Regions from separate parts of the Nocardioides sp. GCM10028917 genome, predicted to be linked through region 3. Evidence: predicted binding sites of a transcription regulator. Region 3 holds the regulator's gene; each other region holds the start of a gene.
The links. The regulator LexA, encoded in region 3, represses DNA repair genes until DNA is damaged. The targets are predictions, from matches to a motif close to TCGAACANNTGTTCGA.
Positions count from the first base shown of each region.

Region 1: ACFQW6_RS08125 (DUF6504 family protein) is a predicted target of LexA. The motif match lies at 7,166-7,181, and genes of this name have one in related genera.
Region 2: ruvC (crossover junction endodeoxyribonuclease RuvC) is a predicted target of LexA. The motif match lies at 4,045-4,060, and genes of this name have one in related genera.

Region 1 covers NZ_JBHTFL010000006.1:96,351-106,403, forward strand. Annotated here, with positions in the region: gene ACFQW6_RS08100 (DUF3040 domain-containing protein) at 1-236, opposite strand, end outside; gene dinB (DNA polymerase IV) at 330-1,499, opposite strand; gene ACFQW6_RS08110 (methyltransferase domain-containing protein) at 1,524-2,309, opposite strand; gene ACFQW6_RS08115 (DNA polymerase III subunit alpha) at 2,395-6,306, opposite strand; gene ACFQW6_RS08120 (SAV_6107 family HEPN domain-containing protein) at 6,319-6,750, opposite strand; gene ACFQW6_RS08125 (DUF6504 family protein) at 6,762-7,088, opposite strand; gene ACFQW6_RS08130 (hypothetical protein) at 7,294-7,761, opposite strand; gene ACFQW6_RS08135 (YbaK/EbsC family protein) at 7,810-8,283, shown strand; gene ACFQW6_RS08140 (DUF4126 domain-containing protein) at 8,297-8,887, shown strand; gene ACFQW6_RS08145 (phytoene desaturase family protein) at 8,908-10,053, shown strand, end outside.
Region 2 covers NZ_JBHTFL010000002.1:7,788-17,840, forward strand. Annotated here, with positions in the region: gene pdxS (pyridoxal 5'-phosphate synthase lyase subunit PdxS) at 1-12, shown strand, start outside; gene ACFQW6_RS02990 (VOC family protein) at 31-429, opposite strand; gene ACFQW6_RS02995 (helix-turn-helix domain-containing protein) at 426-1,307, opposite strand; gene ACFQW6_RS03000 (serine hydrolase domain-containing protein) at 1,347-2,525, opposite strand; gene pdxT (pyridoxal 5'-phosphate synthase glutaminase subunit PdxT) at 2,570-3,166, shown strand; gene ACFQW6_RS03010 (YebC/PmpR family DNA-binding transcriptional regulator) at 3,201-3,986, shown strand; gene ruvC (crossover junction endodeoxyribonuclease RuvC) at 4,090-4,647, shown strand; gene ruvA (Holliday junction branch migration protein RuvA) at 4,644-5,246, shown strand; gene ruvB (Holliday junction branch migration DNA helicase RuvB) at 5,263-6,360, shown strand; gene yajC (preprotein translocase subunit YajC) at 6,428-6,724, shown strand; gene ACFQW6_RS03035 (adenine phosphoribosyltransferase) at 6,717-7,265, shown strand; gene ACFQW6_RS03040 (RelA/SpoT family protein) at 7,322-9,610, shown strand; gene ACFQW6_RS03045 (DUF349 domain-containing protein) at 9,935-10,053, opposite strand, start outside.
Region 3 covers NZ_JBHTFL010000007.1:28,388-38,440, forward strand. Annotated here, with positions in the region: gene ACFQW6_RS09510 (vitamin B12-dependent ribonucleotide reductase) at 1-2,725, opposite strand, end outside; gene nrdR (transcriptional regulator NrdR) at 2,829-3,305, opposite strand; gene ACFQW6_RS09520 (hypothetical protein) at 3,664-4,002, shown strand; gene ACFQW6_RS09525 (hypothetical protein) at 4,057-4,647, opposite strand; gene ACFQW6_RS09530 (hypothetical protein) at 4,824-5,387, opposite strand; gene ACFQW6_RS09535 (LysM peptidoglycan-binding domain-containing protein) at 5,586-5,933, opposite strand; gene ACFQW6_RS09540 (SDR family oxidoreductase) at 6,122-6,928, opposite strand; gene lexA (transcriptional repressor LexA) at 7,057-7,779, shown strand; gene ACFQW6_RS09550 (NAD(P)/FAD-dependent oxidoreductase) at 7,861-9,078, shown strand; gene ACFQW6_RS09555 (sulfotransferase family 2 domain-containing protein) at 9,112-9,843, shown strand; gene ACFQW6_RS09560 (ATP-dependent DNA helicase) at 9,853-10,053, opposite strand, start outside.

The DNA of each region.
Region 1 (10,053 bases), on a different contig from region 3:
ACCACGAAGCCGAGGACACCGGTGATCGTCTGGAGGACGGCGGTCAGGTCGAGCAGCACCGCGACGATGAGGAGGCCGATGCCGACGAGGAGGATCGCCCCGCCGAGGATCATCCGACGACGTGCGGCCCGTTGGAACGACGTGCCGCGCAAGGTCGAGGCGAGCTTGGGGTCCTCTTCGACGAGGGCGCGCTCCATCTGCTCGAGCATTCGCAGTTCTTCTTCGGAGAGCTCCACGTTTCCTCCTCACCTCTGGGGCAAGTCTAGGCACCCACTACCGCCTACGGTAGGCGTCCCCGGAAAATTCCACCCCGGGGCAGGAGCCTGACGTCAGACCAGGCTCGCTGGACGGACCGCCGCGGCCCCGAAACGCCGTGTCGCGCGGTCGACCGCGCGGTCGGCCTCGGCCCACCCGTGCTCCGGCTCGCCGAGGACGAGCTGCCGGTGCACAGCGGCCCGCGGCACGAGTCCCTCCACCCGTACGCCGACCAGTCGCAGGCGCGCGCGCTGGAGCCCGAGCGCGTCGTAGAGACGGGTCACCGCGCGGTGGACCTCGACGGTGACGTCGGTCGCCTCCGGCATCGTGCGGGAGCGGGTGATGGTGGTGAAGTCGGCGAAGCGCACCTTGAGGGTCGTGGTGCGGCCGGCCACCCCGGCCGCGCGCATGCGTCCGGCCACGCGGGCCGAGAGGCGCAGCAGCTCGCGGACGATCACGTCGCGGTCGTCGGTGTCGCGCGCGAAGGTCTCGTCGGCGCCCATGGACCGCTCGGGCTCGTGCGGGCCTGCCGTCGGGGTGAGGTCGCTGCGGTCGGTGCCCCAGGCCAGGTGGTGGAGCTGGCGACCGAGGTGGTCGCCGACCGCGCGCTGGAGGGTCTCGAGCGGCGTGTGGGCGACGTCGCCGACCGTGAGCAGGCCGAAGCGGTGCAGGAGTGCCTGCGTCTTCTCCCCCACGCCGTAGAGCTCGCCGACGTCCAGGGGGTGCAGGAACGACGTGACCTCCCCCGGAGGGACCACCACCACACCGTCGGGCTTGGCGCGCCGGCTCGCGACCTTGGCCACCGACACCGACGCCGCCACCCCGACGGAGCAGGTGATGCCCTGCTCGTCGTGGATCGTCGCCCGGAGGTGCTCGGCGATCTCGGCGGGAGTGCCGAGGCGTCGGGTCGCGCCCCTGACGTCGAGGAACGCCTCGTCGAGCGACATCGCCTCCACCACCGGGGTGACGTCGCGAAACGTCTCCATCACCGACGCGGAGACGCTGGTGAAGGTGGAGTAGTCGGGCGGGAGGACCACGACGTGGGGGCAGAGGCGGCGGGCCCGGGTCATCGGCAGCGCCGACCGGATGCCGTAGCGGCGCGCGACGTAGTTGGCGGCCAGCACGACACCTCGGCCGCTGCCGCCCACCACCACCGGCTGGTCGACCAGGTCGGGGCGCTCACGGAGCGCGACGGAGGCGTAGAACGCGTCCATGTCGACGTGGAGCAGCGGGGTCTCGGTCATCGCCGGCCCCCGTCGGGGTGGTGGTCAGCGGCGCGCGACGACGTGGAGCTGGGCAGCGAGCGGGAGGTACTCGGGGCGGGTGGCCACGGCCCTCTCGAGCTCGACCAACGCCGCCGTCGCCCCGGGCTCGAGGTCGAGGAGGCTGCCCGGCACCAGGTCGGCGAAGACGCGGACGGCGTGGATCCACTCGGGGTGCAGTCCGGCGCCGGCCAGGAGGTCGACGACCTCGTCGTGGGTGAAGCGGCGCCCGCCTCGCCCCACCGGGCCGCCCGAGGCGTGACCCGGACCGGCCGAGCCGTCGGGCGCGTCGTCGAGGAGCTCGCGGGCCGCCTGGAAGTGGCCGGCCATGGCGCGTGCCACCACGGCGGCGTGCCGTTGGGCGACGAGCAGGCTGAGGTGGCCGCCGGGGCGCAGCACGTCGGCGATGGAGGCGAGGGAGGCCGCGGGGTCGTCCACCATCTCGAGGACGCCGTGGCAGAGGACCAGGTCTGCCTCCTCGGCGAGGTCGGACAGGTCGGACAGGTCGCCCTGCTGGCCCGTGACCCGGTCGGCGACGCCGGCCTCGCGGGCGCGCCGGTCGAGGGAGGCGAGGGCGTCGGGGCTGGGGTCGATGACCTGGACGGTGTGGCCCAGCTCGGCGAGCGGGACGGCGAACCCGCCGGTGCCGCCCCCGACGTCGACGATGCGGGCCTGCCGTCCGTCGGTCGCGTCGCCGGCCTCGAGGAGGCGGCGTACGCCCTCCCAGGCCACGCCGGTGCGGACGGACTGGCGGCGCTCGCTGGCAGAGGAGCTCGCGGTCGGCTGGGCCATGGGCGCAACCCTAGTGGCTCGCCGTGCGGGGTCCCCTCGCGGCCGGACGGGCCGCACGCGCAGCACGTGGGAGCGGTGACGTCGGTCATCCGGGGCTCCCGGGACTGCGGTGCCACAGGGTCCGGGACGGAGGTCGGTCGCCGACCCGGGCATCGTCGCCGGCGGCCGCACCGACCTTGCGCCCGACGTCGCGGGCGGGGTCACCGGCCGGCGCGACGTCGGCGTAGGGCGAGAGCCGGAAGCCGCTGGAGTGGACGAGGGCCCGCCTCACGGTCGGCTCACCCGCGCCCTCCGCCAGTGGCTCGGGCCGTCGGGCCAGCTCGGCGCGCACCTGCTCGAGCGCCTCGTCGGTGGTGCGGGCGCGTTGCCACAGCGCGTCCAGCGCGGGCAGGTCCCACGCGCCGGTCGCTCGCAGCGACACGCCTCGGCGGCCGGTGCGCCGCAGCTCGCCGCGCACGAGCAGCAACCAGGACGAGAACACGGTCGCGGCGTAGGGCCCCTGGGCGTCCTCGAAGAAGGTCGCGTCGACCGGTCCGGTCCCGTCGTCGAGGGTCAGGAACACCACCCGCCGCCCCGACCTGATCGGCGGCGTCTGGGTCGCGACCTTGACCCCGGCCACCACCAGCTCGGACCTGCTGCGCCGGCGCAGCAGGTCGCGGCTGCGCGTCACCCCGAGCGCATCGAGGAGCGAGGCGTAGGGCGTGACCGCGTGCTGGCTGACGTCGAGGCCCAGGATCTCCAGCTCGGCGCGCATCCGCTCGAGCGTCGTCATCTCCGGCAACCCGGTCGCCCGCTCCCCCGGCCGGCCCGGCTCGTCACCCAGCTCCAGCGTGAGCTGGACCGACTCGGCCCGGACCACCGGCCGCGGCGCCTGCGACTGCGCGGAGGCGCGTGCCCAGACGCCCGCCTCGGCCAGCGCGTGCCGCTCGGTCGACCGCGAACCGTCCCGCACCGTGGGGTCGGTGCTGTTGCGGGCAGCGGCGTCGGTCGCGGCAGCGGTCGCCGTCGACGGCACGCTCCGCCTGGTCAGGCCGCGACCCCGCGCTCGCGAGGCCCGGTCGACCAGACGCGCGTGGAGGTCGAGCTCGGCGACCTGCAGCAGCAGGTCGCGCCGCGTGGTCCGACCACGCCGGCCGAGGGCCTGCTCGCCCGTCGCGATGCCGTAGACACCGTCGAACCCGCCGGCCAGCACCAGGCGCTCGAGGGTCGGCCGGGAGACCCGGGCCCGGTGGAAGAAGTCGGACAGCGACGCGTAGCGGCCGCCCCCGCGTGCCTCGACGATGCGGGCCACCTCGGCTGCGCTGATGCCCTTGACGTCGGCGAGCGAGAGCCGGATCGCGTGGCTCCGCGGCCCGTCCCCGGTGTCGGCCCGCTCCACGACGTACGTCGATGCGCTGGCGTTGACGTCGAGCCCCCGCACGCCGACCCCGACCTGGCGGGCGTCGTCGAGGATCAGCCGCTTGGGGTACATGCCCGGGTCGTGGGTCAGCACCCCGGCGAGGAAGTGGGCCGGCCAGTGGGCCTTCAGCCACGCCGACTGGTAGGTCGGCAGGGCGAACGCGGCGGCGTGGGCCTTGCAGAAGCCGAACGACGCGAACGCCTCGAGGACCGTCCAGATGCGCTCGACCAGCGCCAGGTCGTAGCCCTGTCCCAGCGCCCGCGGGAGGAACCACGTCCTCGTCGCGGCCATCCCGTCGGTGGTCCCGAGCGCTCGGCGCTTCTCGTCGGCCTCGGCGTAGGAGACACCGCCGAACGTCGCGATGATCTCGATCACCTGCTCGTGGAAGACCACCACGCCGCGGGTGCCCTCGAGGATCGGGCGCAGGTCGTCGTGGAGGTAGTGGACGTCTCGCCACCCGTGCTTCGCCTCGAGGTAGGGCGTGATCATGTCGCTCTTGACCGGGCCGGGGCGGAAGAGCGAGATGTCGGTGATGATGTCGTCGAAGGTCTCGATGCCGGACTTCCCGACGAGCTCACGCTGTCCCGGTGACTCGATCTGGAACACGCCGAGCGTCTTCGCGCTGCTGATGAGGTCGTAGGTCGTGGCGTCGTCGAACGGCACCTGAGCCTCGTCGTCGAGGTCGACGTGAACCCCGTCGACACGGCGCACCTCGGCGACCGCGTGCGCCATCGCCGACTGCATCCGGATGCCGAGCACGTCGAGCTTGAGCAGGCCGAGCTCCTCGACATCGTCCTTGTCGAACTGGCTCATCGGGAAGCCGGCGTGGGACGCCTCGACGGGTGTGCGGTCGAGCAACGTCACGTCGGAGAGCAGCACCCCGCAGGGATGCATCGCGATGTGGCGCGGCAGCCCGTCGAGCCGCTCGACCAGGCCGAAGAAGCGGTCCAGCGCGCCGTCGCCGAGCCCGCTGGCCCTCAGCTCGGGCAGGTCGCGGAGCGCCGAGCGGGCGTCGCGGGCCCGGACGTGGGGGAACGCCTTCGCGATCGCGTCCACCTCTCCCGGAGGCATGCCGAGGGCGGCGCCGACGTCGCGGACGGCGTGGCGGACCCGGTAGGTGTCCATCATCGAGACGGTGACGCACCGCTCGCCGCCGAAGCGGTCGAGGATGGCGCGGTAGACCTCCTCGCGCCGCGCGGACTCCACGTCGACGTCGATGTCGGGCAGCGAGGCACGCAGGGGCGAGAGGAACCGCTCCATCAGCAGGCCGTGGCGGATCGGGTCGACCCCGGAGATGCCGAGCAGGTAGTTGACCAGGCTGCCGGCGCCCGACCCGCGCGCGGCACGACGTACGCCCATCTCGCCGATCAGGTCGGTGACGTCGGCGACGGTCAGGAAGTAGGACGCGTAGCCCAGGGACCGGATGGTCTCGAGCTCGTCGTCGAGCCGCTTCCAGACGCGCATCCTCGGGCCGGTGCCGTAGCGCCAGCCGATCGCCGCCTCGCAGCGGGCGCGCAGCAGGGCGTCGGCCGTGCGGTGCGGACCCGCCTCGGGGAGCTCGAGCTCCGGGAAGTGCACCTCGCCGATGCCGAGGTCGGTGCGCGGGTCGAGCGCGCACCGGTCCGCGGCCGCGCGCGTACGGGCGAGCAACCGCCTCGCCTCCCGCGCGCTGTCGCCCAGCCCGGCGAGGCGGCAGATCTCGTCGGCCACCTCCTGCATCTGCTTCCCGGTCTTGAGGAATCCCTCGGCGTTGCCGCGCGTGCCGTCGGGACCGACGTCACGCAGCCCGGCCGAGCCCAGCGGCACCAGCCGCCGGGCCGCGTCGAGCACGTCGACCGTCGGCGCGTCGAGCCGGTCGGCGTAGCGCACCGCGTTGGTCAGCACCGTCGTGAGGCCGGCGCGGCGGGCGAGGCCGGCCATCCGCGCGGCGTGGGCAGACGTACCCGGCCCCCAGGCACCCGCGCGGCCGCCGAGCCGGTGGGACACCAGTCCGACGACGAGATTGGCACGCGGCACCACCTCCAGCCATGGCGCGAGCACCGCCGGGCCGAGGTCGTCGCGGCGCCGGGTGGCGACCGCGCCCACCTCCGAGGACGGCCCGAGCAGCACGAGCACGTCACCGCCGGCAAGGTGGGGGGCCAGCAGGTCGAGCGTCGCGACGGGTCGCCCGCGCTCGCCGGACAGGTGCACCGAGGACACCATCCGGCACAGCGCCGCCCAGCCAGCCCTTCCCATGGCCAGGAACGTGACGCGGGCGCTGCCCCCCGGCAGCTGGGACGGATCACGGGACACGCCACCGCGCGCCGGTGCCGGACGTCGGGGCGGGCGCCCACCGCCGCCCCTGACCGCCGCCCCTCCGGTCGCCGCGTCGGTGGTCGGCGCGACCGCGAGGTCGACCCCGAGCACCGGCCGGATGCCGGCCCGGCGGGCGGCGCCGACGAACTTGACGGCGCCGTAGGTCCCGTCACGATCGGTGAGCGCAAGGGTGTCCATCCCGTGCTCGGCAGCCCGCTGGACGAGCACGTGGGGGTGGGACGCGCCGTATCGCAGGGAGAACCCGGAGGCGACGTGGAGGTGGACGAACGGGTCTGACGACACCTCGCCCCGCCCTCAGGCGACGCTGGCGTGCGGGACCAGGCCGAGCGCCTGCTCGACCACGGCGAGGAACCGGTCGGCGTCGCGCACCAGGTCGTCGGCCTCCCGCTCGGTCACGGCCCGGGTCGACCCGGCCTCGGCGGCCGCCCGCTTGCCGGCACCGGCGGCGAAGAAGCTCGCCCACTCCGTCAGCTCGGGCGCCACCTCGGCGAGCAGGACCCACGCGTTCTTCTGTCGGCGGCCCCGGGGAGCCGGGCGGGCCCGGGCCGCGAGCAGGGCTGCCGCGGCACAGAGCGCCGCGACGTGGGCGCAGGCGTACCGAGTCGGCACGTCGCGCGCCGTGATGGAGTCGCGGAGCGACGTCGCGGAACGCTCGAGGTAGGAGTGCGCGGTGGCCGGGAGCAGGTGCGGTCCGGCGGAGGGACCGGGGCTGGTCGTGGAGGTCATGGCGCCGGCCCTCAGTCCAGGCACCCGACGAGCTGCCAGCGCCCGTCGGACCAGTCGAAGGAGAGGTCGAAGACACCGTAGGACTGCTGGTCGCCGGCCTGCTGCCGTCCGCCCTGGATCCCGCGGCCGGCCTCCACCCGCCACAGCTCTCGCTCGGCGACGAGATCGGTCGGGGTCCTCGACTGCTCGCCGTCGGTCGCCCCCTGCCACCAGGGACCGGTCTCCACCCAGTGCGCGACGACCGCGCGCACCTTCCACAACCTGCCTCGCCACAGGAACTGGTCGGGGTCCTCAGCCTCGCCTCGTCGCACCTCGACGGGGTCGTCGTACTGCCTCATCGCGCCTCCTCGCATCCGTCGACCCCGGGCCGACCCGGGGGGCGGTGGGGGTCGAGGTCACCGCCACCCGGGTCGCATCGAACACCTGTTCGAACAACCACAACGGTACTCCCCCCCACCGACAACCCGTCAAGGGCCGGCGCGACTTCTGGGGACGAAGTCCGGATACGAACGGAGGTGAGCGGCGGACGGGCGCGGAAGGTCGTCAGACCCGACGCAGGTACGCGGTCGTCTCGCGCTGCCAGAGGAAGAACGAGAGCACCAGGCCCTCGACGATCACCAGGGCCGACAGCACGACGAAGACGACGGGGAGGTTGCTGTCGAGGCAGACCACGCCGACCAGGACACCGACGCCCGCGGTGGCGGTGAGCACCGGACGGGTCCAGCCGTAGCCGCCCACGAAGAAGGAGCCGAGCACGAGCACCAGCGCAGCGAAGCCGACGAACGCGACGACCGAGAGCGCGACGAAGCCCGGCACGATGGGGCTCTCCCGCAACATCTCGATGCCACCCTGGGCGAGCAGCTCCTGCGCCGACGGGTTGCCCTTCGCCCAGCCGAGGATGACGTCGTCGCGCCTCAACCAGATCAGCAGCGTGATCACGCCGGACGTCGCCACGATCAGTCCGAGCACTCGCAAGCTGTTGACCACGGATCCCGGCAGGTCGCGCGCCATGGTGAAGTCCCCCTGAGGCTGGTCGTCGTTCGTCGCTAGGCTCGCATCATGTCGACCGAGCACGCATCGATCACCTCATTTCGAGGCGACCTCACCCGGCGCGGAGGCACCGGTGACGTGGTCATCCTGCCCGAGAGCGCCCACACTGCCGCACTCGCCGCGGCGGCGCTCGGCTGTGAGGTCGGCGCCATCGCCAACAGCCTGCTCTTCGACGGTGACGGCGAGCCCGTCCTGGTCCTCACCTCCGGTGCCCACCGCGTCGACACGGCGCTGGTCGCCGAACGCATCGGCGTGACCCGGCTCCGGCGTGCCGACCCCGACTTCGTGCGCCGGCACACCGGCCAGGTGATCGGGGGCGTCTCCCCCATCGACCACCCGGCGCCGATCCGCACCTGGATCGACCCGTGGCTGCGTCGGCACGACGTGGTGTGGGCGGCGGCCGGCCACCCGGCCGCGGTGTTCTCGACGTCGTACGACGAGCTGGTGGCGATGACCGGCGCGGTCGAGGTCGAGGTGGACTGATGGGGGCCCGCTGATGGACGCACTGGCCCTCACCTTCTCCAGCGGGTGGGCGAGCGGCATCAACGCCTACCTCGTCGTGCTGGTGCTGGGCATCGCCGACCGGGTCGGCTCCTACTCCGACATCCCCGACGTCCTGGGCCGGTGGGACGTGCTGGCCGCGGCCGGCTTCATGTTCGCGATGGAGTTCGTCGCCGACAAGATCCCCTACATCGACTCGACGTGGGACGCGATCTCCACCGCGATCCGGCCGACCGTCGGCGCGGTCATCGGCGTGCTGCTCGCCGGCGACGCCACGTCGCTGGACCAGGCCGTCCTCGGCGTGGTGGGCGGCGGCACCGCACTGCTGAGCCACCTGGCGAAGGCGGGCGGCCGGCTGGCCATCAACTCCTCCCCCGAGCCGGTGACCAACGTCGGTGCCAGCCTGACCGAGGACGCCACGGTGCTCGGCGTGGTGTGGTTCTCGCTCGAGCACCCGCAAGCGGCTGCCGCGATCGCCGGCGTCCTGCTCCTGGCCGGCCTGGGCCTGCTGCTGGTCCTCAGCCGGCTGGTGCGCCGCGGGTGGCGGCGCTGGAAGAACAAGGAGCCCGTCGACCGGACGACCTAGGGGACGCCTAGGGTTCCCTCGTGGCTCGTGTGGCGGTGGTGGGAGGCGGCTTCAGCGGCATGGCAGCCGCTGCCCGGCTGGCCAGGCTGGGCCACGAGGTCACCCTCCTCGAGCGCGCCGAGCACCTCGGCGGGGCACTGACCACGGTCGAGCACGACGACTTCGCCTGGGACGCCGGACCGACCACGACGCTCCTGCCAGCGGTCGTGCGCGACCTGTTCCGCAAGTCGGGCCGCCCGCTCGAGCGGGAGGTCGACCTCCAGCCGCTCGACCTGGTCCGCGAGCACCGCTTCGCCGACGGTTCGTCGGTGCGCCTGCCCGGCGGCTCGCGAGCCGCCCAGCACGCGGCCTTCGAGTCCCTCGGTGCGGGCCTGGGTCGGCAGTGGGTCGACCACGTGGCGTCGTACGGCGAGCCGTGGGAGCTGCTGCGCAAGGAGTGGTACGAGCGGCCCTTCGACCCCGACGTCGCGCCACGCGAGCTCGTGGCGCTGCTCGACCGGCGCGAGTCGCTGCACAAGCGGCTGCGTCGGTCGCTCGGCGACGAGCGGCTGCGCCTGGTCGCGGGGCACCGGCTCGTCATGGACGGTCACGACCTGCGGCGGGCGCCGGTGCTCGCCGGCGTCGACGTCTACCTCGAGCAGCGGTTCGGCTCGTGGACCGTCCCCGGCGGGCTCGCCGCCCTCGGCGTGGCGATGGCCGACCGCCTCGCGCTGCGCGGCGTCACCGTGCTGACCGGTACGCAGGCGATGGACCTCGTCGTGCGCGACGGTCGGGTCGCGGCGGTCCGCGCCGCGGGCAGCGAGGTCGACGCCGACCACGTGGTCGTCGCGATCGACCCGCGACGGCTGCCCGCTCTCGCGTCGTACGTCCGGCGCTCGATGCCCGCCTTCCCGCCGGTCGTGTGCCACGTGGGGCTCGAGGGCGAGCTGCCCGACCTGCCCCACGAGGTGGTGCTCCACGGCGACCCGCTTCTGGTGGTGCGCCCGGGTGGCCGGGCGCCGGACGGTGCTGCGGCGTGGACGGTGCTGGCACGAGGCCTCGTCGCCGAGGACGTCCTCACGGCGCTGGCGCGCCACGGCCTCGACGTCCGCCGACAGGTCGTCGCCCGCGTGGACCGCACCCCGCGCGACCTCGTCGAGGCATGGGGCGGCTCGCCCCACGGCGTC
Region 2 (10,053 bases), on a different contig from region 3:
CGCGGCTGGTGACGCGTCGCCGCGGCGGCCTCAGCCCCGCCGCGGCTCGCCGGCGTACGTCCCGAAGGACCACTGGTTGCCCTCCGGGTCGGTGACGCGGACCTCCCGGCTGCCGTAGTCCTGCTCGACGACCGGCGACGGGTCGAGGCCCGCGTCGACCGCGCGCCGGTGCACCTCGTCGACGTCGGAGGCGACGACGTACGCCGCCGTGGTACCGGGCTGCTGGGTGAACGGGCCGTCGGGCTTGTGACACCCGAGCATCACCCCGCCGCCCTCGGGCCAGTCGAGCTGGGCGTGCTGGACGACGCCCGCCTCGTCGCGGTAGGCGGCCGTCTCCTCGAAGCCGAGCGCGACGAGCGTGCGGATCACGAGGTCGGGGTCGTGCGCCTGCAGCGCGGGCCAGACGGTGGTGCGGTGGGGATCGCTCATGGGCCCGATGCTGCCGCGACGCCCGCCGGCGCGCCTTGGACATTTGGGAACTCCGCGGCGAGCCATGCCGACGGCGCGAGCCCGGCGAACTCGCGGAAGTCGCGCACCAGGTGCGACTGGTCGAAGTAGCCCGTGCGGGCGGCCACCTGCGCCAGCGACGCGCCCGCGGACGCCGCGGCGACCACCTCGCGGCGCGCGGTGTCGAAGCGGGCCAGCCGCTGCACGGTCTTGGGTCCGTGGCCCGTCTCGGCCGTGAGCAGCTGGTTCAGCCTCCGGCGGCTGTAGCCCACGGCGTCCGCGACCTCGCCGACCGCACGGGGGCTCGGGCCGGTGAGCAGGCGCCACGCCTCCTCGATCTCGGGCGACGGCCCCCCGCGGGAGGCGGCGCGGTCCGTGCGGTCGGCCAGGCGCACCAGGAACCTGCTCACCGCGGCGTACCTCCCGGGCCAGTCGAGGGCCGCGTGCAGCTCCTCGACCACCCGGTCGACCTCGTCGCCGCCGACGAGGTCGCGCGCGTCCCAGCTGCCGACCGGGAGGTCGGAGGCCGGGACGCCGAGCAGCCGCCGTACGCCGACCGGGTGGAGGGTCAGCTGCACCCCGGTCCACCGACCGGGCTGCTCCACCATCGCCGCGCGGGTGTGCAGCCCGCCCAGGCTTACCCACTGCGCGTCGCGCACGCCGGCGTCCCACGCCTCGGCTGTGGGTGCGGTGCGCAGAGGACGCTCCAGGCTCAGCACCAGGGTCAGCCCGGCGGACGGCAGTCCCCGGTGGACGCCGGGGACGAGGCCCTCAGCGGAGTAGCCGTACATCGCGAGCACGTGCGGGGCGAGCCGCGCCGGGACCCGCGCCGCCGGCAGGTGCTCCCACGCCCCGACCATCCACCGAGTGTGCCGCACCGTGCGGCGCGGCGTCACGCGTCAGCGAAGGGCGCGGGTCAGCACGCGCGCGGCACGGCTGAAGCCGTACGCCTCCTCGCCCGACTGGGCGGGCAGCCCGAGCCGGACCACCATCGTGCGAGTCGACGGGTCGACGAGCAGCACCTGCCCGCCGAAGCCGAGCGCGGCGAAGACGTCGACGGGGGCCGACGGCGCGAGCTGTCCGGTCACCGGGCGCAGCGGCTGGCCCTGGGCGTCAACCGGGTCGGTCGCGCCGCGCAGGGCCCCGGGACGGTTGAGCCACCACAGGTAGCCGTAGGCCGCGTTGTGGACCGTCGAGGACCGCCCGACCGCGCGTCTGACGTAGGCAGCGTCGAGGATGCGCGTGCCGCCGACCTTCCCGCGGTCGAGGTAGAGCCGACCGAGCCGGGCGATGTCGAGGCACGTGGTGCGGAGGCCGTAGAACACCGCCGCGTCGTCCGCGGGGTCGGTGATGAACGACGACCGGGTCATGCCGAGCGGCTCGAACAGGCGCTCCCGGGCGAACCTCGCCACCGGCATCCCGGTCGCCTCCTCCAGCACCGGCTCGAGGACCTGGATCGCGGCGTTGTTGTAGGCCCACGCACTGCCGGGGGCGTACTGCTGCGGGAGCGAGACGGCGTAGTCGGTGCGGCTCCGGGCCGCGAGCAGGTCGGCGTAGTCGGACTGGAGCGACCAGAAGCGGCCGCTGTCGTTGGAGAGCAGGTTGCGCACCGTCACCGACTCCGAGGCAATGCCGCGCCACTGCGGCACGTAGGTCGAGACCGGATCGTCGAGGCGCAGGTCGCCGTCGCGGACGGCGATGCCGACCAGCGTGCTCGTGACCGACTTCGTGATCGAGAAGACCTCGCGGGGTTCCTCGCGGGGCAGCTGCCAGTTCCACTCACCGACCAGCCTGCCCTTGCGCAGGACCGCGAAGCAGGTGGAGTCGAGCCGGCGGGCCTCGGCCGCGCCGCGCCGGACGGCCCTCGTGCGCAGGCCCAGCCGGGCGGGCGTCGCGACGGGCCAGCCCTCGACCTCACCGGCGCGCGGCGCCGGGCGACCAGCGGCCGCGTCGACGGACCCTCCGACCGGCCCGGCCGACCCGGCGAGAGCGCCGGCGGTGCTCGCGGAGCCGCTGCCGGCGGCGAGCGACAGGGCAAGCAGGGCGGCGCCCAGCAGGGCCGGACGGGGGAGACTCATGGGGCGTGAGCCTACGGCGACAAGGCGGCCTAGGATCGGCGTTCGTGAATCCGACCATCGGCGTGCTCGCGCTGCAGGGCGACGTGCGCGAGCACCTCGACGTCCTGCGGTCGCTGGGCGCGGACCCGATCTCCGTACGCCGTCCCGCCGAGCTCGCCGCCTGCGACGGCCTCGTCCTCCCGGGCGGCGAGTCCACCACGATGGTCAAGCTGGCCAGGATCTTCGACCTGCTCGACCCGCTGCGCGACGCCGTACGCGGTGGGCTGCCCGCCTTCGGGACGTGCGCGGGGATGATCCTGCTCGCCGACCACATCGAGGACGGCGCGGCCGGGCAGGAGACCGTCGGCGGCCTGCACATCACGGTGCGTCGGAACGCCTTCGGCCGCCAGGTCGACTCCTTCGAGGAGGACCTGCACGTCGACGGGCTGGCCGACCCGGTGCGAGCGGTCTTCATCCGCGCGCCGTGGGTCGAGGCCGTCGACGACGACGTCGAGGTGCTGGCCCGGGTGGAGGACGGTCCCGCCGCGGGTAGGATCGTCGCGGTCCGTCAAGGCCCCCTGATGGCGACCTCGTTCCATCCCGAGGTCGGCAGCGACGGCCGGGTCCACGGCATGTTCGTGGACCTGGTGCGCTCGGCCTGACGACGTACAGACGAAGCGACGGATAGAGGGACTCATGTCAGGCCACTCCAAGTGGGCAACGACCAAGCACAAGAAGGCCGCGATCGACGCCAAGCGCGGCAAGCTCTTCGCCAAGCTGATCAAGAACATCGAGGTCGCGGCGAAGCAGGGCGGCGGCGACCCGGCCGGCAACCCGACGCTCTACGACGCCATCCAGAAGGCGAAGAAGAGCTCGGTCCCCAACAAGAACATCGACTCCGCGCTCAAGCGGGGCTCGGGTGCCGAGTCGGGCGGCGTCGACTACAAGGCGATCTCCTACGAGGTCTACGGCCCGCAGGGCGTCGCGATCCTCGTCGAGTGCCTCACCGACAACACCAACCGCGCCGCGATGGAGGTCCGCACGGCGGTCACCCGCAACGGCGGCACCATGGCCGACCCCGGCTCGGTCTCGCGCCTGTTCACCCGCAAGGGCATCGTGGTCGTGCCGAAGTCGCAGGACCACGACGGCACGGTCCGTGAGGTCACCGAGGACGACGTCCTCGAGGCGACCCTCGACGCGGGCGCCGAGGAGGTCAACGACCTCCACGAGGCGTTCCAGGTGCAGAGCGAGGCCACCGACGTCGTGGCGGTCCGCACCGCCCTGCAGGACGCCGGCATCGACTACGACTCCGCCGACGTCGAGTTCGTGCCCAGCATGGAGATCCCGGTCGACGCGGCCGGCGCCGGCAAGGTGCTCCACCTCGTCGACGCCCTCGAGGACCTCGACGACGTCCAGGACGTCTTCACCAACGTCGACATCCCCGCCGACGTGATGGCCGAGCTCGAGACCGCCGACGCCTGAGGCGCCTGCGCCGCGTGTCGTACGACGTCGCGCCGCCGGCGCGGGTTAGCGTGGTCGCACGAACACATGTTCGGACGAGACCGACGGCGGAAGGGGTGTGCGCGTGCGCGTGCTCGGCATCGACCCCGGCCTGACCCGGTGTGGCGTCGGGGTGGTCGACGGCAGCGTCGGCCGGCCGCTGACGATGGTGGACGTCGGCGTGGTGCGCACGAGCTCGACGCTCCCGATCGCGGAGCGGCTGGTCACGATCGAGAAGGGCCTCGACGCCTGGATCGAGGAGCACCGGCCCGACGCGGTCGCGGTGGAGCGCGTCTTCGCCCGCTCCGACTCCAGCACCATCATGGGCACCGCCCAGGCCAGCGGCATCGCGCTCGTCGTCGCGGCGCGTCGCGGCCTGCCGATCGCCATGCACACCCCGAGCGAGGTGAAGGCTGCGGTCTCCGGCAACGGGCGCGCCGACAAGGCGCAGGTGGGGGCGATGGTCGTCCGCATCCTGCGGCTGTCCGAGCTCCCCAAGCCCGCTGACGCCGCCGACGCGCTCGCGCTGGCCATCACCCACGTCTGGCGCGGCTCGGCGCACACCCGCCTCGAGGCCGCCGCGGCACAGGCCGCGGCACAGGCCCGGGCGCACCAGAAGCAGACCCCGATGAGGACCCGATGATCGCCTTCGTCCGCGGCGAGGTCGCCGCCGTCACCCTGTCCAGCGCCGTCCTCGAGGTCGGCGGGGTCGGCCTCGAGCTGATGTGCACGCCCGGCACCCTCGCCACGCTCCGCGTCGGCCGGCCCGCGACGCTGCCCACCAGCATGGTCGTGCGCGAGGACAGCCTGACGATCTTCGGCTTCCTCGACGAGGACGAGAAGCAGGTCTTCGAGATCGTCCAGACCGCGTCCGGGGTCGGCCCCAAGGTCGCCCAGGCGATCGTCGCGGTCATGAGCCCCGACGACGTACGCCGTGCCATCACGACCGAGGACGTCAAGGCGCTGACCCGCGTCCCGGGGATCGGGCAGAAGGGCGCCCAGCGCATCATCCTCGAGCTCAAGGACCGCATCGGTCCGCCGGTCGGCGTGCACCACCCGGCCGCTGCAGCCGTGCCCGCCACCGACGCCTGGCGCGACCAGGTGCAGCAGGGCCTCGTCGGGCTGGGCTGGTCGGCCAAGGAGTCGGAGAAGGCGGTCGAGGCCGTCGCTCCCGAGGCCGGCGACGCCCCCGACGTCGGCGCCCTGCTGCGCGCCGCCCTCCGCGCGCTGAGCAAGGCGTGAGGGGAGCGGGACGGCGATGAACTGGGACGACACCGACGAGGACACCGACGACGTCGAGCTGACCGACGCAGAGCTGGGCCACCTGCAGCGGCTGACCGACGCCGAGGCCGACGGCGACGACCGCGCGGTCGAGGCGGCGCTGCGGCCCAAGACGCTCGACGAGGTCGTCGGGCAGGCGCGCGTACGTGACCAGCTGGGGCTGGTCCTCGAGGCGGCGCGCCGCCGGGGCCGGGCGCCCGACCACGTGCTCCTCTCCGGACCGCCCGGGCTCGGCAAGACCACGCTCGCGATGATCATCGCCGCCGAGATGAGCACGCCGCTGCGGCTCACGAGCGGCCCGGCGATCACCCACGCCGGTGACCTCGCCGCGATCCTGTCGGGCCTCAACGACGGCGACGTCCTCTTCGTCGACGAGATCCACCGGATGTCGCGGCCGGCCGAGGAGATGCTCTACATGGCGATGGAGGACTTCCGGGTCGACGTCGTCATCGGCAAGGGGCCGGGAGCGACCGCCATCCCGCTGGAGATCCCGCCGTTCACCCTCGTCGGCGCCACCACCCGGGCCGGGCTCCTTCCCGGTCCGCTGCGCGACCGGTTCGGCTTCACCGCCCACCTCGAGTTCTACGAGCCCCACGAGCTCGACCAGATCGTCCACCGCTCCGCCGGGCTGCTCGGCGTGCACCTCACCTCGGAGGGCTCCAGCGAGATCGCGTCCCGCTCGCGCGGCACCCCCCGCATCGCCAACCGCCTGCTGCGCCGGGTCCGCGACTACGCCCAGGTGCGCGCCGACGGCGTGCTGACCCTGCCGGTGGCCCAGGCCGCGCTCGACCTGTTCGAGGTCGACGAGTCCGGCCTCGACCGCCTGGACCGCGCGGTGCTCGACGTGCTGTGCCGACGGTTCGGCGGGGGACCGGTGGGCGTCTCCACCCTGGCTGTCGCGGTCGGGGAGGAGCGCGAGACGGTCGAGGAGGTCGCCGAGCCGTTCCTGGTCCGGATGGGGATGCTCGCCCGTACGCCCCGCGGGCGGGTGGCGACGCCCGCGGCGTGGCACCACCTCGGCCTGACGCCGCCACCGGTCCCGACCGTCGACTCGACCCTCTTCGACGACGTGTGAGGCCGGTCGGTCACCCGCGTAGACTCCACGCGCTCCCGCACCCGACCCCTCGAGGAGAGCCCCGACCGTGAACGACCTTGCTGCACTCCTGCCCCTGGTGGCCATCCTGGCCCTCTTCTGGTTCATGGTGGTCCGCCCCCAGCAGCGCCGGCAGAAGGAGGTCGTCCGCCTCCAGCAGAGCATCGAGGTCGGCCAGCGCGTGATGATGTCGTCGGGCATCTACGGCACCGTGGTCTCCCTCGTCGACGACCGTGCCCGTCTCGAGATCGCACCCGGCACCCAGATCGACATCGCCCGTGCCGCGATCGCCAAGGTCGACGAGCCGCTGGAGCAGCCCGGTCCCGACGCGCGCGACGATGCCTGACCGTCGTACGGCCCAGGAGGCGCTGAAGCGCCTGACCGTCGACGTCGCCGACTGGCCGCAGGAGGGCGTGACGTTCAAGGACATCACCCCCGTCCTCGCCGACCACCACGCGTTCTCCGCGATCATCACCGCGCTGGCCGCCGCCGGTCGTGACGACCACGGCACCGTCGTCGTCGACAAGGTCGTCGGCATGGAGGCGCGGGGGTTCATCCTCGCCGCGCCCGTCGCGCTGGCGCTCGGCATCGGCTTCGTGCCGGTGCGCAAGGCGGGCAAGCTGCCCCGCGCCGCCCACGCGGTGTCGTACGCGCTGGAGTACGGCGAGGCGACGCTCGAAATGCACCAGGACGCGATCGCCCCGGGCGAGCGCGTCCTCATGGTCGACGACGTGCTGGCGACCGGCGGAACCGCCGTCGCGACGCGGCAGCTCATCGAGGCCTGCGGCGGCATCGCGACCGGCGCCTCGGTGCTCATGGAGCTGTCGTTCCTCGACCCGCGGTCGGTGACCGGCGACCTCCCGATCGCCACGCTGCTCACGATCTGACCACATCCACCCCCGTCCAGGCGCGGGGTTGCCCGCGTGCTCACTAGACTGGGCCAATGGCAGAGGAGCAGGCACCCGCGCAGGACGCCAAGGCGCCTCTCACCGCGCGCAGCATGCGTGCCCGCCTCGCCCGGGTCGGCACCCGCCCGCCGTCGTCGAACCCGGTCCTCGAGCCCCTGTTCCGGGCCGTGCGGGCCAACCACGCGAAGGCCGACCTCGCGCTCCTCGAGCGCGCCTACGCGGTCGCCGACAAGTGGCACACCGGCCAGATGCGCAAGAGCGGTGATCCCTACATCACCCACCCGCTCGCCGTCACGACGATCCTCGCCGACATCGGCATGACCGAGCCCACGCTGGTCGCGGCGCTGCTCCATGACACGGTCGAGGACACCCCCTACACCCTCGACGCGCTGCGCGCCGACTTCGGCGACGAGGTCGCGCTGCTCGTCGACGGGGTCACCAAGCTCGACAAGGTGCAGTACGGCGACTCCGCCCAGGCCGAGACGATCCGCAAGATGATCGTGGCGATGTCGCGCGACATCCGGGTGCTGGTCATCAAGCTCGCCGACCGGCTGCACAACATGCGCACCCTGCGCTACGTCCCGGCCGCCTCCCAGGAGCGATCGAGCCGCGAGACCCTCGACATCTACGCCCCGCTGGCCCACCGGCTCGGCATGAACACCCTCAAGTGGGAGCTCGAGGACCTCGCCTTCGCGACGCTGCACCCCAAGATCTACGACGAGATCGTGCGGATGGTCGCCGAGCGCGCACCGTCGCGCGACCAGTTCCTCGCGGAGGTCGTGGCCGAGATCGAGCAGGACCTCAAGACCTCCCGGATCAACGCCAAGGTCACCGGCCGGCCCAAGCACTACTACTCGATCTACCAGAAGATGATCGTCGGCGGCCGCGACTTCTCCGACATCTACGACCTGGTCGGCATCCGCATCCTCGTCGACGAGGACCGCGACTGCTACAGCGCCCTCGGGGTGATCCACTCCCGCTGGAACCCGGTCCTGGGGCGGTTCAAGGACTACGTCGCGATGCCGAAGTTCAACATGTACCAGTCGCTCCACACGACGGTGATCGGCCCGCAGGGCAAGCCGGTCGAGGTGCAGATCCGCACCTTCGCCCAGCACCGCCGCGCCGAGTACGGCGTCGCCGCACACTGGAAGTACAAGGAGAACAGCAAGGCCGGCGTCGACACGGACCGCCTCGGCGACAAGGACGACCTCACCTGGCTGCGCCAGCTGCTCGACTGGCAGAGCGAGGTCGACGACCCGGGCGAGTTCCTGGAGTCGCTGCGCTTCGAGATGAACCAGCAGCAGGTCTACGTCTTCACGCCGCGGGGCGACGTGATCCCGCTGCCCTCGGGCGCGACCCCGGTCGACTTCGCCTACGCCGTGCACACCGAGGTGGGGCACCACACGATCGGCTCCCGGGTCAACGGCCGCCTCGTGCCGCTGGAGTCGACGCTCGACAACGGTGACGTCGTGGAGGTCTTCACCTCCAAGTCGCCGACGTCGGGCCCGTCTCGCGACTGGCTCAACTTCGTCCAGTCCCCGCGCGCCCGCTCGAAGATCCGCCAGTGGTTCACCAAGGAGCGCCGCGAGGAGGCGATCGAGCGCGGCAAGGACCAGATCGCCAAGCTCATGCGCAAGGAGGGACTGCCCCTCACCCGGCTGATGACCCACGACGTGCTCGCGCTGGTCGCCGAGCACTTCCACCACGCCGACGTCTCGGCCCTCTACGCCGCGGTCGGCGAGGGCAACCTCAGCGCGCAGGCCGTCGTACGACGCGTCATCGACCTGCACGGCGGCGACGACGGCGCCCAGGAGGACCTCGCCGAGGGCGTCACCATCACCGGCCGCACCCGGACCGCCACCAAGCGTGGCCCCACCGACTCCGGCGTGATCGTCAAGGGCGTGGACGACCTGTGGGTCAAGCTCGCCAAGTGCTGCACCCCGGTGCCACCCGACCCGATCCTCGGGTTCGTCACCAAGGGCGGGGGAGTGTCGGTGCACCGCAAGGACTGCACCAACGCCTCCAGCCTGCTCGGCCAGCCCGAGCGGGTGCTGGAGGTGGAGTGGGCGCCGACGTCGCAGTCGACGTTCCTGGTCAACATCCAGGTCGAGGCGCTCGACCGCGCCCGCCTGCTCTCCGACATCACGATGGCGCTCTCCGACGCCCACGTGAACATCCTCAGCGCGACGCTCTCCACGACCCGCGACCGCGTGGCCAAGAGCCGCTTCTCCTTCGAGATGGCCGACGCCGCCCACCTCGACGGCGTGCTCCGCGCCGTACGCGCCGTCCCGGGTGTGTTCGACGCCTACCGCGTCACTAGCTAGTTTGGGCTCGCTGCGCTCGCCGTGCTCGGCGCCCCTGAAGACGTCGTCTTCCCTCCTCGCTCGACGGCGCTGCCTCGCTGCGCTCGTCACGCTTGCTCGCTCGTCAGTCCAGACGACGCCGGGCGCCGAGCGCGTGTGCTGACGCGCTCCTTGACCGGGCGTACTTCCGAGACGCAACGAGCGTGGCGAGCCCGAGGTCAGGTCATCGTGGGGCTCGGCGCGCTACGGCGTCTGGACTGACGAGCGATGCGAGCGCAGCGAGCGAGTCGAGGAGGGAAGACGCGGTCCTCCAGCGCGCCGAGCACGGCGAGCGGAGCGAGCCAATCAAGCACCGAACTCCGCGGCTGCCTTCCTCGCCATGTCGAGGAACGCCTGCTTGTTGGCGAGCTCGGACTCGAGGTCCTTCACGCGCCGGTCGTCGCCGGCGGCGGACGCCTTGTCGA
Region 3 (10,053 bases):
CGGAGCCGTGGGTGTCCTTGGTCTCGACATCCTCGATGACCTCGGTCTCGTGACGTGCCTGGCGGCCCTCCTCGACCAGCGGCTCCAGAAGCTCGGCAGCCGAGCCGGTCTCCTCCACGAGCGGCTCGTAGGAGCCGGTCTCGAGGTGGCGCTGGCGCTCCTCGGCGGAGTAGATGCCGAGCATCGAGCGGTCCTCGAAGGTCAGGTAGTCGAGAGCCAGGCGGCGGAAGATGTAGTCCATGATCGACTGCGACATCCGCACGTCCGGGTCGTCGGTGAGGCCGGCGGGCTCGAAGCGCAGGTTGGTGAACTTCGAGACGTAGGTCTCCAGCGGGACGCCGTACTGCAGGCCGATCGACACCGCGATCGAGAAGGCGTCCATCACGCCCGCCAGGGTCGAGCCCTGCTTACCGAGCTTGAGGAAGACCTCGCCGAGCTGGCCGTCGTCGTGGGCGCCGGAGGTCATGTAGCCCTCGGCACCGCCGACGGTGAACGACGTCGTGCGGGAGACGCGCGACTTCGGCAGGCGCTTGCGGACCGGGGCGTAGACGACCTTCTCGACGACCTTGGTCTCGACCGCGGCCGAGGCGGCAGCCTTGTCGGCCTCGTCCTTCTTGGCCTTGCCGCCGCCGTCGGACAGCGGCTGGCCGACCTTGCAGTTGTCGCGGTAGACCGCGGTCGCCTTGAGGCCGAGCTTCCAGGACTGCAGGTAGACGTCCTCGATCTCCTCGACCGTGGCGTCCTCGGGCAGGTTGACCGTCTTGGAGATCGCACCGGAGAGGAACGGCTGCGCGGCCGCCATCATCCGCACGTGGCCCATCGGCTTGAGCGAGCGGGCGCCCATCGCGGTGTCGAAGATCTCGTAGTGCTCGGTCTTGAGGCCCGGAGCGTCGACCACGTGGCCGTGCTCGGCGATGTAGGCGACGATCGCCTCGATCTGCTCGGGCTGGTAGCCCATCTTCTTGAGGGCCCGCGGGATCGTCTGGTTGACGATCTGCATCGAGCCGCCGCCGACGAGCTTCTTGAACTTCACCAGCGAGAAGTCGGGCTCGATGCCGGTGGTGTCGCAGTCCATCATGAAGCCGATGGTGCCGGTCGGCGCGAGCACCGAGGCCTGCGCGTTGCGGAAGCCGTTCTTCTCACCCGTCTTGATCACGTCGGCCCACGCCTTGGTGGCCAGCTTGTGCACCCGGCCGTCCTCGGTGTGCAGCACGCGGACGACGTCGTTGGCCGCCTGGTGCTTGCGCATCACGCGCTTGTGGGCGTCGGCGTTGCGGGCGTAGCCGGCGTACGGGCCGACGATCCCGGCGAGCTCAGCGCTGCGCTTGTAGGACGTACCGGTCATGAGCGACGTGATCGCGGCAGCCATCGAGCGGCCACCCTCGGAGTCGTAGCCCAGGCCCATCGCCATGAGCAGCGCGCCGAGGTTGGCGTAGCCGATGCCGAGCTGGCGGTAGTCGACGGTGGTCTGGCCGATCGCCTCGGTCGGGAAGTCGGCGAAGCAGATCGAGATGTCCATCGCGGTGATGATGAACTCGACGGCCTTCGCGAAGAGCGCGGCGTCGAAGGTGTCGTCGTCCTTGAGGAACTTCAGCAGGTTGAGCGACGCCAGGTTGCACGAGGAGTTGTCGAGCGACATGTACTCCGAGCACGGGTTGGACGCGGTGATGCGGCCGGTCTCGGGGTTGGTGTGCCAGTCGTTGATCGTGTCGTCGTACTGCAGACCCGGGTCGGCGCACTCCCACGCGGCCGTGCTGATCTTGCGGAACAGGTCGCGGGCGTCGACGGTCTCGATAACCTCGCCGGTGCCGCGCGAGCGCAGGCCGAACTCGGCGCCGTCCTCGACCGCACGCATGAACTCGTCGCTGACGCGGACGGAGTTGTTGGCGTTCTGGTACTGCACGGAGGTGATGTCGGCGCCGCCGAGGTCCATGTCGAAGCCGGCGTCGCGCAGCGCGCGGATCTTGTCCTCCTCGCGCGCCTTCGTCATCACGAACTCCTCGATGTCGGGGTGGTCGACGTCGAGGACGACCATCTTGGCCGCACGACGCGTGGCGCCGCCCGACTTGATGGTGCCCGCGGACGCGTCGGCGCCGCGCATGAAGGAGACGGGACCCGAGGCCGTACCGCCGGAGGAGAGGAGCTCCTTGGAGGAGCGGATGCGGGAGAGGTTGAGGCCGGCACCGGAGCCGCCCTTGAAGATGAAGCCCTCCTCCTTGTACCAGTTGAGGATCGAGTCCATCGAGTCGTCGACCGAGAGGATGAAGCAGGCCGAGACCTGCTGCGGCGACGGGGTGCCGACGTTGAACCACACCGGGGAGTTGAAGGAGAAGTACTGGTTGACCAGCAGCCAGGTCAGCTCGTGCTCGAAGATCTCGGCGTCGGCGTCACCGGCGAAGTAGCCGTTGTCGATGCCGGCCTTGGTGTACGTCTTCACGACCCGGTCAATGAGCTGCTTGAGGCTCCACTCGCGTACGTCGGTGCCGACCGCGCCGCGGAAGTACTTGGTGGTGACGATGGTGGAGGCGTTGACCGACCAGAAGTCGGGGAACTCCACGCCGCGCTGCTCGAAGACGGTCTCGCCGGTCTTCCAGTTCTGCTGGACGACGTCGCGACGCTCCCACGTGATGGCGTCGTAGGGGTGGGTGCCCTCGGTGCTGAAGACGCGCTCCAGCTTCAGGCCCTTGCCCCTCGCCTTGGCGCGGGTGCTCACCGTCTCGGTCATGCCATCTCCTGTGGTGGTGTGGTGTGAACATCGCGAGTCTTCTCGCGGTTGCTTGGTGAGCCCGGCAGGCGGCTTCCCCACCACCTGCCGGGCCGAATGTGGGTCAGCCCGTCTGGACGGGCTGATCGTCTGCGGCTCGCTCGAGCCGCAGCATCTTGATCTCGGCGTCGAAGTCGTCGACCGACTCGAACGCGCGGTAGACGCTCGCGAAGCGGAGGTAGGCCACCTCGTCGAGCGCGCGGAGTGGGGCCAGGATCGCGAGACCGACCTCGTTGGCGTCGAACTCGGCCTGGCCGCTGAGCCGCAGCGCGTCCTCGACGTCCTGGCCGAGGCACGCGAGCTGAGCGTCGGTGACCGGGCGGCCCTTGCAGGCCTTCCGGACGCCGGCGATCGCCTTGTCGCGGTTGAACGGCTCGGTGGCGCCGGAGCGCTTGAGCACCGTCAGCTGCATCTTCTCGACCGTGGTGAAGCGGCGGTCGCAGGCGGCGCACGTACGACGCCGACGGATCGAACCGCCGTCGTCGGCGACCCGGGAGTCGAGGACCTTGGTGTCCTCGTTCTTGCAGTTGGGACAGTGCATGGCGGTCCTCCTCTCGTTCTGCGGTCGGGCGCGCTTCGTACACCCACATAACGGGGTGTCGGCTGGGGATGTTCCTGTGGACAACTAGCCTTGAGCTGTGTGCTTCGCCCTCTGGCCTGTGCACCAGATGTGGATAACTACAGCGGTGTAACTACTAGATGTAGTGGTAACCGTACGCCCCGACCACAACGCATGGCAAGCGAATGCCGAACCTCGTCGGACCAATTTCGAGCCCACGGTAAAACCGCAGGTCAGTGCCCTTGTCACCCATGTTGAGGACGCGGGTCGACGGCGTGTCGGGGCCCACAACTCATCGGATCCCGTGCCCGATCAGGCCGCTTCCGCCACAATGACTTCCGTGTCCACGGCGGGTAAGCGAGCAGGGTCGCGGAGAGCGGCTCCGGCGCCGCGGACCCTCAACAAGGCCGCCCTCGGTCTGGGCATCGCGATCACCCTCTGCGTGGTCGCCTGGGGATACCTGGTCTATGCCGCCATCGACTTCGGTACGGCGGCGCGCAGCGGCTCCGACGGGTCGGCCTGGAGCTTCATGGCGCTGGCCTGCCTCGGTGCGATCGCCTGCCTCTTCGTCGGGCTGCTGCTGGTTGCGCGGCTGATGCGGGCGTTGGGGATCACCCAACCCCCGCCCTCGGACGACGCTCCCCCGCGCCCGGTCGGTGGGAAGCGCGCGGCACGCTGATCGCGGAGTCTCCGAGTCACCTGGTGACCCTGGCGCTCCGCGTTGTCGGCCGGCCTACTCGAGCACCAGCTGCGGGAGTGCCTCGACGATCTCGAGGTCCTGCCCCGCGCCCTCGACCGTCAGGGTGTCGGGGATCGACGTCCACTCTCCCTGCCCGATGCGGTACTCACCGGCGTACGTCGTGTCGACCCGTACGACGACGTCGCCCGTCCGCGCATAGGCGTGGGTGATCTCGAGGTCGGGGTGCGGGCTGCCGGGGCTGGTGGTCGTGGTGCTGTCGTCGTCCCCGAAGTAGTAGGTGTACGAGACGGGGACGGCTCGGATCACCACGGACTGGCCGGCGACAGTGACGGACTGGTCGATCGACCGGTGGTCGGGTGTGTAGAAGTTCGTCTCGAAGTTCACGAGCGTCCGCCCGCCGCGCGGTTGTACGACCAGCTTGGACGACGGCCAGGCGATTCGTTTGAACTGTCGGATGATCAGCTTGGCCAGGTCGACCTGCTGTACGGCGTTCTGCGGCACGCAGACGTCACCCACGTCCGTCCCGTCCATGTAGACGTCGTGGACGTATCCCTCCTGGCCGCCCTCCACGCATTCGACGTACTGCGTGCAGATGCCGCCGTTGTCGCACTGAATGGAGACCACCCACGTGTGGCCGTCGCCCGAACTAGAGCTTCCGGAATAGTCCGAGTAGGTCCATTGGCACTCAGCGTTCACTGAGTCCAAGCCTCCCGCTACCGCGCACGGTCCGTCAGCAGCACCGGCCGGAACCGGGACGAGCACCATCCAGGCCAGCAACAAGCAGCCAGCCAGGGCTGATCTCATGCCGCTGTCCGCAAGAAGTTCTTGATGCGCAACTCCTCGCCAACCTCCTCCAGGAACACAGTGAGGACCTCCCGGCCTCCGGCAAAGGACTGCTGTTCCTGACCTTGTGCATCGAGAACCTGCGTCCGACCCAGCACGCGCGTGAGCTGGTACTGGTCCGCGCCCCCGTCAGACTCGACGCTGACTACTCGCAGACCTCCGAGACGGACCGACCCGCCGTCGCCGTAGATCTGGTCGACTTGGTCGGCGAACTCCGAGCACGGCTTGCACTTCGGACCGAACGCTCGGTACTTGTCTGTGTCTCCGTCGTTCTGGGCCGTCAATGCCGCCGCCTGCCAGCGCCGGATGAAGTCCTCCGGACTCTCCGCCTCCGGCGTCTCGGACTCGATCGGAGTGGGGGTCGGCGAGGAACTGGTGGTCTCCGGGATCTTCGGCTCCGGCTCGGGGTCGTCGGAGCACCCTGCCAGGAGGACGGGGACCGCGAGGGTCAGCGCGAGGGCGCGGCGTACGTGCATGAAGTGCCTTCCCGAGAACAACGTCAGCACGCTGAAACTACCCATCTGGGCGACCGTGGAACCAGACCGACGGCAAAACCTGTGGAGAACCCGCGCGGGGACTGGATCTCGTGACGGTCGCTGCGCGACCTCCTCGATCAACGAGCGAGCCGAAATGCGCCGAGGGGCGGGCCACTGGGCCCGCCCCTCGCCTTCCCTTGGTCCACCAGCCGGGGTCGAAGCGGCTGATGGAGGCCTCTCGCGTCAGTCGGAGACTGGAACGCGGAGCTTCTGACCGGCCGCGAGGCCGGCGGACTCGAGGGCGTTGAGCCGCTCGATCTCGCTCATCATCGAGCGGACGTCGCCGTCGGTGGCGATGTCGCTGGCGATCCCCCACAGGGTGTCGCCGGGCGCGACCTGGACGATCTCGGTCGGGGCGGGCTGGCCGGCCTCGCCGGTGCCGACCGCGCCCCCGGCGAGCATGAACGCCACGCCGAGGACGAGGAACAGCGACGTCAGGAAGACCGCCAGGCGGCCGCGACGGGTCAGACGGACCGTCGAGCGGGCACGCGGGGTGGCGGTGAAAGCTGGGGCAAGGCTGAGGGTGCTCATTTGTGGCCTCCTGGGGAAGATCAGCCGGTCGTGTTCTGTCGAGCGAATGTCTAGTCGGACCCACCGACAGCGGCTTCCGCCACCGGGTGTCGATCAGATGTTCGATCGAACATGTGTACGACGTTAGAGCACGTGTTCGAACAACTCAAGGACCTCGTCGAACAAATGTTCGGCGTGTTCGAACACGTTCAGCGGCGACCCATCGCGCGTCGCCCCTGGGCTGCGAAGAGCCCGGCCGCGTGCTGCATCAGCCCCGGCGCGAGCGCCGAGCCGCGGACGACTCCCCCGCGCCAGCCCGGCACAGCCCGCACGACGCGGCGCGATCCCACGAGCGCGACTGCCGCGGCCGCCACGTCGGCGACCTCGAGGATCGGGCCGCCGGAGTGCACCAGCTGCGAGCCCAAGCCGGACGGGTCCTGGGCCGCGAGCATCGCGGTGTCGACCCCGTCGGGGCACAGGGCGTGCACCCGCACCCCGCGCGGCGCCTCGGCGTTGACGGAGGCGGAGAGGGAGACGACGGCGGCCTTCGTCGCGGCGTACATGCTGTAGCCCGGCACCGGCCCCAGGCCGGCGAGCGAGGCGATGTTGACGACGTCCCCGCCGGCGGGGCCGAACGCAGCGAGCGCGGCGCGCGTGCCCCACGTCGTACCCAGCAGGTTCACCTCCACCAGCCGGCGCACCTGCTCCTCCGACAGGTCGACCAGGGAGCCGTCGTCACCCACGCCGGCGTTGTTGAACCACGCCGTCAGCGCCCCGTGCCGCGCGGCCTCCTCAGCCACGAGGCGGTGCGCGTCGGGATCGCGTACGTCCTGGGCGAGGCCGGCGACCGCGCCGATCTCCGCCGCCGTTGCGGCGGCCGCCGAGCCGTCGAGGTCGCCGATGACGACTCGGTGCCCGTGGGCCACCATCAGCTCCGCGATCCCGCGTCCGATCCCGCGAGCCCCACCGGTCACGACGCAGGAGGAAGGCGGACCGGTCAGCGGGCTGGTCGACATGCCGGGACACTAGCGACACGCGGCTTCGAACAGGTGTTTGATCCTGCGGCATCCCGAGGTCTACGGTGGGCGCACCAGATCCTCCCTGTCCAGCCGCGGACGGAGGGGTCGACGCTAGTGGAGGACGCATGGCCAAGCAGGACGACAAGAACGTCATCGAGATGCCCGACGGCCCCCCGGACGCCACCGGCCTGACCCCGCGCCAGCAGCGGGTGCTCGCCACGATCAAGGACTCGATCGAGACCAAGGGCTACCCGCCCTCGATGCGTGAGATCGGCCAGGCCGTCGGCCTCACCTCGTCGTCCAGCGTCGCCCACCAGCTCCGGGTGCTCGAGGGCAAGGGCTTCCTCAAGCGTGACCCCAACCGACCCCGCGCCCTCGAGGTCTTCCTGCCGGAGGTGATGGCGGCGCGGCGCAGCATGTCGAGCGCCGAGGAGACGTCGTACGACGAGACCGGCATCGGCGACGCCAACCCCGTCGCCACCAACGTCCCGGTCGTCGGCCGCATCGCCGCCGGTGGCCCGATCCTCGCCGAGGAGCAGGTCACCGACGTGTTCCCGCTGCCCAAGCAGCTCGTCGGCGAGGGCACCCTCTTCCTCCTCGAGGTCTCCGGTGACTCGATGGTCGACGCGGCGATCTGCAACGGCGACTACGTCGTCATCCGCCAGGAGCAGACCGCCACCAACGGCCAGATCGTCGCGGCGATGATCGAGGGCGAGGCGACCGTCAAGACGTTCCAGCGCAAGGACGGCCACGTGTGGCTGCTGCCCCACAACGACGCCTACGACCCGATCCCGGGCGACAACGCCACGATCCTCGGCGTCGTGACGGCGGTGCTCCGCAGCCTCTGATCGACCGGGGTCTCGTGACGGGACTCCGTCCCTCCTCGACCAGCGGGGGCGCGGTGACCAGCGAGGGTGCACGATGGCGGCATGAGCAACGTCGAGCAGTCCTATGACTACGTCATCGTCGGTGCGGGGGTCGCCGCGGCGAGCGCCGTGAAGGGCATCCGTTCGCAGGACGAGTCCGGGCGGATCGCGGTCCTCGGCTCCGAGCCCGACAAGCCGGTCTACCGGCCCGTCCTGACCAAGGACCTCTGGCTCAAGGACGACGAGACCCTCGAGGGGTCCTCGCTCGCCGGCGACCTCGACGAGGACGACGCCGTCAACCTGGTCACCGACACCACGGTGACCGAGATCGACCCCGGCGCGCACGTCGTACGCCTCGCCGACGGCAGCAGCGTCGGCTACGGCAAGCTGCTGCTCGCCACGGGCGCCGAGCCCCGCGTGCTCGACGTCGACCCCGGCCCGCGGGTGATCTACTACCGCACCGCGGCCGACTACCAGCTCCTGCGCGCCGTCGCGACCGAGGGCAGCCACGTCGCGGTCATCGGTGGTGGCTACATCGGCTCGGAGATCACCTCGTCCCTCGTGCAGAACGGCGTGCAGGTCACCCTCGTGCTCGACCTCGAGGACGTCCAGGAGCAGATGTTCCCCCGCGCCCTCGCCGCCACCCTCACCAAGGCCTTCGCCGACCGCGGCGTGACCGTCGTGCACGGTTCGGTGGAGGGTGGCCAGGAGGAGGACGGCGGCGTACGGATCCGCCTCGGCGACGGCACCTCCATCACCGCCGACGCAGCCGTCATCGGTGTCGGCGTGCTCCCGCGCACCGGCCTCGCGGAGGCCGCCGGCCTCGAGGTCGACAACGGCGTCGTGTTGGACGAGCACCTGCGCACGAGCGACGCGGACGTGTACGCCGCGGGCGACGTCGCGTCGTACCCCGACGCCCTCCTCGGTCGCCGTCGCGTCGAGCACGTCGACCACGCCGAGAAGTCCGGCGAGCACGCCGGCAAGGTGATGGCCGGCGCCGACGACGCCTACGACTACACGCCGTTCTTCTGGTCCGACATCCTCGACTACGGCTACGAGGCCGTCGGCGAGACGAGCAGCCGGCTCGACATGGTCGAGGACTGGAAGGACGGCGAGGTCGGCACCGGCGTCGTCTACTACCTGAGGTCGGGACAGGTCCGCGGCGTGCTGCTGTGGAACGTCTGGGACAGCGTCGACAAGGCCCGCGCGCTCATCAAGGAGACCGCCGACACCCCCGTCCCCGACCCGGAGTCGCTGCGGGGGCGCATCCCGTTCGGGTGAGCGGCGGGGGAGGCTCCGTGTAGCCTCGCGCCGATGTCTGCCGCCGGCCCCGACTCTCCGCCACCGGAGCTCTTCCGCACCCGTCCGGGCAACCGGCGCCGACTGATCCCGGAGGCGCAGGCCGAGGTCGACCGCTTGGCCGCGGCGGGCGAGGCGTCCGCGTGGCTCAGCCCGCTGGCGTACAACCTCACGATCAGCCACAGCCACCGGTTCGTCTGGTACCGCGTGGCCAAGGTCGCGACGCGCACGATCCGGCACCACTGCGAGACGCACGGCGTGAGCGTGGACGTCGACCACGCGATGCGCGTGCGCTACCCGCTGGCCAGCTTCGCCGACTACTTCGCCTTCGCGTTCGTGCGCGACCCGCTGGACCGGTTCGTCTCCGCGTGGCACGACAAGGTCGTCGACAACAACTACTACGACTTCGACCCGGCCACCCACGAGCGGATGCAGGTGGTCGAGGAGTTCGCCCGCTGGACCGCCGCGCAGGACCTGTCCGCCGTGCCGGGCACCGACCAGCACCTCACCCTTCAGAGCCGGATGATCGACCTCAACAGGGTCGACTTCGTAGGTCGGCTGGAGACGTTCGACCGGGACTTCGCCGAGGTGTGCGAGCGCATCGGCGCACCGGCCGTGCCGTCGGCGCCGAAGAACCAGACCGCCCCCGGTGGCCGTGACCGGCAGGTGTCGGACGAGCTGAGCGAGCTGGTGGCCACGATGTACCGACGCGACTACCAGGTCTTCGGCTACGAGCCTCCGACCTGAATCGGCAGGCTACGACTGGCCGAGCCGCTTGAGCGCCTGCCGGACGAGCGCCGGGTCGGTGGTCGACCACATCGGCGGCAGCGACGCCTTGAGGAAGCGGCCGTAGCGCGCGGTCTCGAGGCGCGGGTCGAGCACGGCGACGATGCCGCGGTCGGAGGTCGTGCGGATGAGGCGGCCCGCGCCCTGGGCGAGCAGGAGTGCGGCGTGGGT